2 regions of the Vibrio sp. Vb0667 genome follow, and region 2 is predicted to be linked to the other one. Evidence: riboswitches for the same ligand, from Rfam matches in the RefSeq annotation. Region 2 holds a riboswitch; the other holds the start of a gene.
What was found. A riboswitch is a leader RNA that binds a small molecule or an ion and turns the genes downstream of it on or off. The one in region 2 is predicted to bind thiamine pyrophosphate.
Positions count from the first base shown of each region.

Region 1: another riboswitch for thiamine pyrophosphate. It lies ahead of thiB (thiamine ABC transporter substrate binding subunit); the one in region 2 lies ahead of thiD (bifunctional hydroxymethylpyrimidine kinase/phosphomethylpyrimidine kinase).

Region 1 covers NZ_JAWPOL010000008.1:29,713-34,002, forward strand. The annotation lists gene thiP (thiamine/thiamine pyrophosphate ABC transporter permease ThiP) at 1-1,148, opposite strand, end outside; gene thiB (thiamine ABC transporter substrate binding subunit) at 1,190-2,182, opposite strand; TPP riboswitch at 2,255-2,391, opposite strand; gene R8269_RS10540 (flavin prenyltransferase UbiX) at 2,429-3,067, opposite strand; gene mpl (UDP-N-acetylmuramate:L-alanyl-gamma-D-glutamyl-meso-diaminopimelate ligase) at 3,073-4,290, opposite strand, start outside.
Region 2 covers NZ_JAWPOL010000040.1:3,384-7,673, reverse strand. The annotation lists gene R8269_RS21480 (ABC transporter substrate-binding protein) at 1-112, opposite strand, end outside; partial or broken gene R8269_RS21475 (ABC transporter permease) at 160-885, opposite strand; gene R8269_RS21470 (ABC transporter ATP-binding protein) at 953-1,708, opposite strand; gene thiD (bifunctional hydroxymethylpyrimidine kinase/phosphomethylpyrimidine kinase) at 1,698-2,555, opposite strand; TPP riboswitch at 2,653-2,760, opposite strand; gene R8269_RS21460 (TldD/PmbA family protein) at 3,072-4,290, shown strand, end outside.

The sequences.
Region 1 (4,290 bases), on a different contig from region 2:
AAACCGGTGCTAATCACCAGACCTGGAGTCACCAAAATAACGGTGCCGATTAACTCAATCTGATCGGCTCGCGTGTTTTTGTACTGCAACCGCCAACGGCGACTGGTCAATAGTATGGACACCCCTGCAGCGACCGCAAGCGCGCTAGCGACACAGGCGACTTTGAGGGAGTTCAATAGCGCAGACCAAAAACGCTCATCGGTTAATACTGTCCAAACTTGTTGGTTGATGCCACTCAGTAACACCATCAATAACGGCGGTATTACCAGTAAAAAGGCACCTATGATCCAAAAGCTATCCCAAGCTTTTGACCACCCATGATCCTTCGTTAAATATTGCTGTACCGATGTGCTTCCAGCACTGATAGAAACAGGCCTTGTTAACTTCTGCACTCCAATAGCAAGCAGTCCACATAACAGCATCTGCCACAGCGCCAATAACGCCCCAGCTTGTAAATCAAAATCAAACTTAATCGCTTGGTAAATGGCCAATTCAATGGTGGTGGATTTTGGCCCGCCCCCCAACGCCATTACAGTGGCAAAACTGGTAAAGCACAACATAAACACCAACCCACAAACGTGGGGAAGCTGCTGCCTTAAACGCGGCCATTCTACCCAACGAAACTTATCCCAATGGCTCATCCCAAGATGCGCGCAAAGCTTATGCTGCTCGGCAGGAATAGACTCCAAGGCTTGCAGAAGCAATCGTGCCGCGTAAGGTAAATTAAAGAACACATGGGCGAGTAAAATGCCGTTCAAACCGTAAATAGAGAATGGCAGTTTAGTGTCGAAACTTTGCAACCACTGCGCCAACAAACCACTGTTGCCATAAATCGCTAACAGCCCAAAAACACCAACCAAAACCGGCAAAACCAGTGTCGATGCAAACAGCTTAAGCAGTAATGATTTACCAATAAATTGGCGACGCGAAAGTGCGTGCGCTACTGGAATGGCAAAGCCAACACTGAGCAATGTGGAAAGAAACGCTTGGTAGAAACTGAACTTGGTGACATGTTGATAGTACGGGTCGCCCCATACCACAGACACATCAAGTGAAGGGGCTTGAACAATCAAAGCACCTAGGGCAGAAATAACAAAGGTCGCGATGATCATCGCGACCCCTAAACCTATTTTTGGAACAGAATTCAAAGGTAAAACCTATCTCATTCAGATGAGGGTGGAAACGTCAGCTAAAACGTCAATGCGCTTTGCCATTCGCGAATCCAAGACTTACGCATTTTTGCCACTTCATCAGCACTAAAGCTCAACGACTTGCTTGGAACACTCAAAGTTTCAAAACCTTTAGGTAACTCAACGTCAGTGACTGGGTACATCCAGTTACCCGTTGGCATCGCCGATTGGAACTCATCACTTAAAATGAAACTCATAAATTGATCAGCAAGTTCTGAATTTTTTGCCCCTTTCACTTTGGCGGCGACTTCAACTTGCATGTAGTGGCCTTCAGCAAAACTCGCCGTAGCAAACTTCGAATCGTTTTCCGCAATTAAGTGGTACGCAGGTGAAGTGGTGTAAGAAAGCACTAAATCGGACTCACCATTGAGGAACATAGAATACGCCTCAGACCAACCTTTCGTGACCGTTACGGTTTTGCTCGCTAGCTTCTGCCACGCTTGCGTCACATCGTCGCCATAAATAGATTTCATCCATAGCATTAAGCCTTGGCCCGGCGTTGAAGTCCGCGGATCTTGGTAAATCACTTTCAGATCGTCGCGCGTTTCCACCAGCTCTTTCATGCTTTTCGGCGGATTAGCCAGTTTCTCTTTGTTGTACACAAACGCGAAGTAGCCGTAATCGTACGGTACAAACGTCGTGTCACTCCAACCGTTTGGTAACACTGTGTTAGCCGTATCCACATTGTGCTCGGCAAGCAGACCGGTTTTCTTCGCTTCTGCCATCAGATTGTTATCCAAACCTAACACGATGTCGGCTTTGCTATTACCGCCTTCAAGACGAAGACGATTCAGGATCGACACACCATCGTCTAATGCCACGAAGTTAACGTCACAGCCACATTTTGCTTCAAAAGCTTGCTCGATTTTAGGACCCGGCCCCCAATCTGCGGCAAAAGAGTCGTAGGTATAGATGGTTAATGTGTTTTCAGCGGCAAACGCTGAAGTAGAGGTGATTGCAGCTAAGGCAATCAGATTTAGAGTGGTTTTCACTGCTCGCTCTCCATGAGTATTTCAGAGAAATAAGTTGAGCGGCACAGGGTTTGAGGCGGCTATTAAGGATTTCCAATATCCAGACTCAATTCCTACGCCAGCATTATCTGGTTCAGGTAATACGGGTCCCTAGTAAAGCACTTAGGTCTCAGCGCCCAAATGCATTGATTGACTCAATGCAAAATGGGTTTGCTCCCCGATGAGTTGGATGGATTGTAAAGGTATTTGAGTGGTTACACAATCAGCTCACGAGCGCTGGTCATAGCCCCAACGAGGCACCAAACCTTGCTCAATACCTAAGTGGTCGAGAATTCTCGCCACCATAAAATCCACTAAGTCTTCAATGCTCTTTGGCTGATGGTAGAAGCCCGGGGCCGCTGGCATGATGGTGACGCCCATTTGCGATAGCTTGTGCATGTTCTCCAGATGTAGCGTTGAAAATGGCGTTTCACGAACCACGAGCAACAGCTGCCCGCGCTCTTTCATTACCACATCAGCGGCCCGTTCGATCAAGTTGTCCGACATACCGTGTGCTATGGCTGCAACGCTTCCCGCAGAACATGGGCAAACCACCATTTGCTTTGGTGCAGCAGAACCAGACGCAACCGGCGAGAACCAATCATCTTTACCGCAAACGGTGATGTTATTTCGATTGCAGTTCAGGTGCTCTACCAATGCTTGCTGCGCCGCTTCTGGGCCACTTGGTAGCTTAAGATTATGCTCGGTTGCCATCACAACACGAGCCGCCGAAGAAATCAGAACGTAGACATGATAATCCGCCGCAACCAAGCATTCTAAAAGACGAAGGCCGTAGGGAGCACCAGAAGCACCCGTTAATGCCAACGTGATGGCTTTTTTATGAGAGGGTTGTGTTTTGTTTTGCATATCAATCAGGCTTTTTGTTTTAACTGCTCAAGAAGTTTTCCGTGAATACCACCAAAGCCACCGTTGCTCATGACTAGAATTTGGTCACCTGGTCGCGCACGTTCGACGATCTTGGCTACAAAGTTATCTATATCCGCATCGACAAACGCTGGCTGTGTGCATTGGTCGGCAATGTCTTGCACAGACCACTCGATATTATCTGGCTGGAACAAGAAGACTTCATCTGCACTGTGTAGTGACTCTGCAAGTGTGTTTTTGTGTACGCCACGCTTCATGGTGGCAGAACGCGGCTCTAACACTGCTAGGATGCGTTTTTCACCTACCTTGTTACGCAAACCACCGACAGTAAGTTCAATTGCCGTTGGGTGATGCGCAAAATCATCGTAAACCGTCACACCTTGTTCTTCACCTTTCAGCTCTAAACGGCGCTTGGTATTGATGAAACGCCCTAATACTTGGCAAGCAAGATCCGGAGTGACTCCAACATGTCGTGCAGCAGCGATTGCCATCAGCGCATTATCCACATTGTGGTCACCCACCAAATTCCATTCGACGGTACCAACCTTCTCGCCTTGCAACGCAACGTCAAATTTTGAGCCATCAAGCACTAATTTGTGCGCTTGCCAGTCACCATTCTCACCAGAGAACTGTTTTTCAGTCCAGCAGCCACGCTCTAATACATCCGCTAACGCCTGATCTTTTCTCGGCGCTAAGATCAATCCATTGCCCGGTACAGTTCGCACTAAATGATGGAATTGGCGCTTGATCGCTTCTAGATCATCGAAGATATCAGCATGATCAAACTCAAGATTGTTCATGATTAAAGTGCGAGGATGGTAATGCACAAACTTAGAACGCTTATCGAAAAAAGCACTGTCATATTCGTCCGCTTCAACGACAAAAAACATACTTTCACCCAAACGAGCAGACACTCCGAAGTTACCGAGTACCCCACCGACTAAGAAACCCGGTTGATAACCACAATCTTCAAGTATCCAAGCAAGCATGCTCGACGTGGTCGTTTTCCCATGTGTACCCGATACCGCCAATACCCAACGATCATGCAGCAAAAACTCGTTGAGCCACTGCGGGCCAGAGGTGTAACGCATGTTAGTGTTGAGCACATGCTCGACACAAGGGTTGCCACGGCTCATCGCATTACCAATCACCACAAGATCTGGTTGAGGGTCGAGTTGAGACGGGTCAAAGCCTTCAATAATTTC
Region 2 (4,290 bases):
GATTGACGAACCAATCCAACATCAGTGTCATCTCTTTTTCAGCTGCAAGCACGTTGGTTGATACCACTGAAGCGAGTAGAGCAGCAGCGCTCACAAGTTTGTTTTTATTCACGGGGTTCTTCCTTTTCTTTCCCAATTTTCTTTGGTTATTTTCTGTAATTACTTGCTTTCCCAAGGGATGGCTTTTTTCAATAATTTATCGGTGATGAAGTAGAGTGAGATAGACAGCACGGCGAGGATAAACAGCGCCGCAAACATCTCGTCAATGATCATGCGAGCGTTAGCTTGGAGCATCAGATAACCCAAGCCTTCACTTGAACCTACCCACTCACCGACCACTGCTCCAATTGGCGCAATAACGACGGCAACACGAATACCTGAAGCTAACGTTGGTAGCGCGGCTGGCAATTGAATATGACGAAGTAGCTGCCATTTCGACGCGCCCATGGTCTTGGCAAGATCGAGGTAACCTGTTGGTGTATTGCGTAAGCCGTCATAGCAACATGTCGTGACGGGGAAAAAGATGATGATCGCTGCCATGACGACTTTCGATGCAATACCGTAACCCAGCCAAAGCATGAGCACTGGCGCGATGGCGAACACAGGGATCGCTTGGCTAGCAATCAGAATAGGCAGTAACCAACGCTTCAGCGGCTCAAACATCAGCATTTGCAATGCGAACAGCAAACCCATCGATAATCCAAGCGCCAAGCCAAGTAAGATCTCTTGCGCAGTAACCCAAGTATGTTTGAGCAGGATATCGTAACGAGTGACCAATCTATCCAGCACTTCAATTGGTGAAGGTAAGATGAAGCCTGGCATGTCGAATACCACCACAACCAACTGCCACAATCCCAAGATCACCGCAGTGCTGATTACCAAGCGCAGAGCTTGATGGGTCACGCGTTCTTTTTTACCAATACGTGCCGAAACGGAGTTGTACTGAGTCATATCACTCATAGTCTTTCTCCAATTGATCCAAAATCGCTTGTTGAAGCGCGGCGCACTCTCCATCGAGAACTCGTGGTGGCTTGGAATCCGGAACAACCAAGTGCTGAGCTTGCGCAGGCGTACCTTGCAGTACATAGAGTTGGTGAGCTAATCGCACCGCTTCTTGTGGGTCGTGGGTAATAAGAACAACGGTCTTATCTTTCAGTAATTCGGCAGACAAGGTCTGCAACTTATGGCGAGTAACCGCGTCCAACGCAGAGAAAGGCTCATCCATCAGAACCAGAGGCTTGTCTTGCATCAGAGTGCGAGCAAGGGCAACACGTTGTCTCATGCCGCCAGAGAGCTGAGTTGGCTTAGCATCCGCGTAATCGGCGAGTTTTACTTGGTTTAGTAAAGCCAGTGCACGTTGTCTATTTTGCTCTGGTGCTTGCTCTTGAGAAAATCGAGAACTGAGGCAGACGTTGTCTAACACATTCAACCACGGTAGCAATAAATCCTGCTGAGCCATGTAAGCGATACGGTCATGCAGTGCAGCGCCATCCGTTGTGATGAGTTCGCCATGCCAGTCAACTTGGTCATCCAGTAGGCCAGCTAAGTAACGCAATATTGTGGTTTTCCCGCAGCCACTTCGTCCGAGTAATACCGTCCATTTACCGACGGGAATGGTCATGTTCATTCCTGCTAAAGTCGGTGTTTGGCTATCTTTGTATCGCAGGCTAGCATCGGAAAGCTGAATGCCAATCGCGTTAGCGAACATAAGTATGACCCGCAAAAAAGTGGTTCACAGGGCCGTGACCTTTACCGACATCCAGTTCATCAGCGTGCGCGATAGCTTGGCTGATGTACTGCTTACCAAGGTGCACCGCTTTGTGCAGATTGTTGCCTTGGCCAAGATAAGACGCAATGGCGGAAGAAAGTGTACAGCCTGTGCCATGAGTGTTTTTGGTTGGAAATCGCTTGGCGCTAATTAACTCGGCACTGTCTTGCATGATAAGCAGATCGTTGCTGTTTTCATTTTCTTCAAGGTGACCTCCTTTGAGCAGAATAGCTTTGGCTCCAAGCGCACGAAGGTCGGTAATCATATCGTTCATTTCAGATTCTGATTGAGGCATTGGCTTACCCGTCAATGCTGCGCCTTCGGGTAGGTTAGGGGTAATGATGTCTGCGAGCGGAATCAATTCTTCTTTTAAAGTGCTGATTGCCGACTGTTCCAGTAATAGATCGCCGCTGGTGGCCACCATCACAGGGTCAATCACGAGGTGTTTTGGCTGGTATTGTTTAATTTTGTCTGCAACGACTTTGATGATGTTGGAATCTGCCAGCATGCCCACTTTGACTGCAACGATGTTGAGGTCGGTAAATACTGCATCAAGTTGGCTCTCTACATGGTCGAGAGGAATGGGGAAAATCGCAGAAACGCCTTGGGTATTTTGCGAAGTAATCGCCGTGATTACCGAGCAAGCAAAACTGCCGGTTGCGGACATCGCTTTGATGTCGGCTTGAATACCTGCACCGCCACCACTGTCTGAGCCCGCGATGGTCAATACGATAGGGGTAGGCAAGGCTGGCGTGTGATGTGAATGAGGTTGTGATTGCTGCGTCATGGTCGCTCCTACTACAAGACGTATAGGAACTGACTTTGACCGTTGCAGATAGATCGATTTTTCGATCGCTATCGCTTACCTAAGAGGGGCGACGAAAGGCAAAGTGTGCATAGTTCCCTACGTCAGTGCTAACTGAATCAGGTTCAACGGGTCTCGAATTTCGATCTCAGCCAACACTTGTCGTGTGGCCCCCCGACTATTTCGTTCGGATGATAGCAGGACCATTGCGGAAGGGATACGTTTTTTGAGCGTAATTATAATGAGTATTCAATTATGCGAGGTGAGTGATAAAGTAAGCACCTAAATGGTTTGCTGGGTGGAATTTACTAGTGCAACGCTCTGGTGAATGAGCAGAACCTGGAATATTTAATAAATAATCGTGGTCTCGTTAAGCAAGGATTAGCACAAAACAAGGTTAAAAAACTGTTAAAATTTAACGTGTTGCCAATTTAACTTTGTTGAACTTTTTCACAGTTAATTAGGAAGGCTAAGACGATCATCGAGCAAGGAGACTTCATGCTTAATTCTGTAACAGCGAAGTCAGTGATCGATCATGCACTCTTTTTGGGGGCTGATTTCGCTGAACTATTCGTTGAACATCACCAAACCAACACTGTCCAGATCGCATCTGGTGAAGTGGATAAGGTTAACTCGGGTATCGATTTTGGTATCGGTATTCGTCTTTTTTTCGGTCATAAGGTGCTTTACGGTTACACCAACAGCACAGATGAAGCCGAACTAAAGCGCGTAACCTCGCTGCTTGCTGCAAAAGACAAGCGTGAGCAAATCGCGTCAGCGGGTTCTTTGAATTTGAACCGCTACCCAATCCAACATGGTTGCCGCATGTCGCTAAGTAAGGATGCTAACCTAGATTCAAAAATCGCGTTTCTATTGAAAGTTGACCAAGCCGCACGTGCTGAGAGTGAGCATATCAGCCAGTTTATTGGCAGCGTTCTTCAGCGCGAGCAACAAGTGTCTATCTTCAACTCAGAAGGTCTACACGTTGACGATACTCGCCACTACATTCGTGTTGCTGGTAACACTGTCGCGCAAAAAGGTAATGAGCAGTCTTCTGGTATGGAAGGTCCTGGCGCTCTTGCTGGTTGGGAATTCAGTGAACAGCTTGATGCCAAAGAGCTAGGTCAAACTATCGCGCAGCAAGCGTTAGTAAAACTTGGCGCGGATGCTTGTCCATCGGGTGAAATGCCGGTGGTGATTGGTAACGGCTTTGGCGGCGTTATCTTCCATGAAGCATGTGGTCACTTGCTAGAAACCACTTCAGTTGCGAAGAAAGCATCAGTCTTCCACGACAAGATGGGCGAAATGGTTGCTCACACCGCAGTGAATGCAGTCGATGATGGCACCATGACCAACGAATGGGGCTCGATTCACATTGATGATGAAGGTATGAAGACTCAGCGCACTCAACTGATCAAAGACGGTAAGCTAACCAGCTTCATGGTCGATAAAATGGGTGGCATGAAGACAGGTTATGAGCCTACGGGTTCTGGTCGTCGTCAAAACTACAAGTTCGCACCAACCTCGCGCATGCGTAACACCTTTATCGAAGAGGGCGAGCATTCACTTAATGACATGCTGGCAGGCATCGAACGTGGTATCTATGCGAAGAAGATGGGCGGTGGCTCTGTTCAACCGGGTACGGGGGAGTTTAACTTTGCTGTTCGTGAAGCCTACCTCATTGAAAATGGCAAAATCACCAAGCCTCTGAAAACAG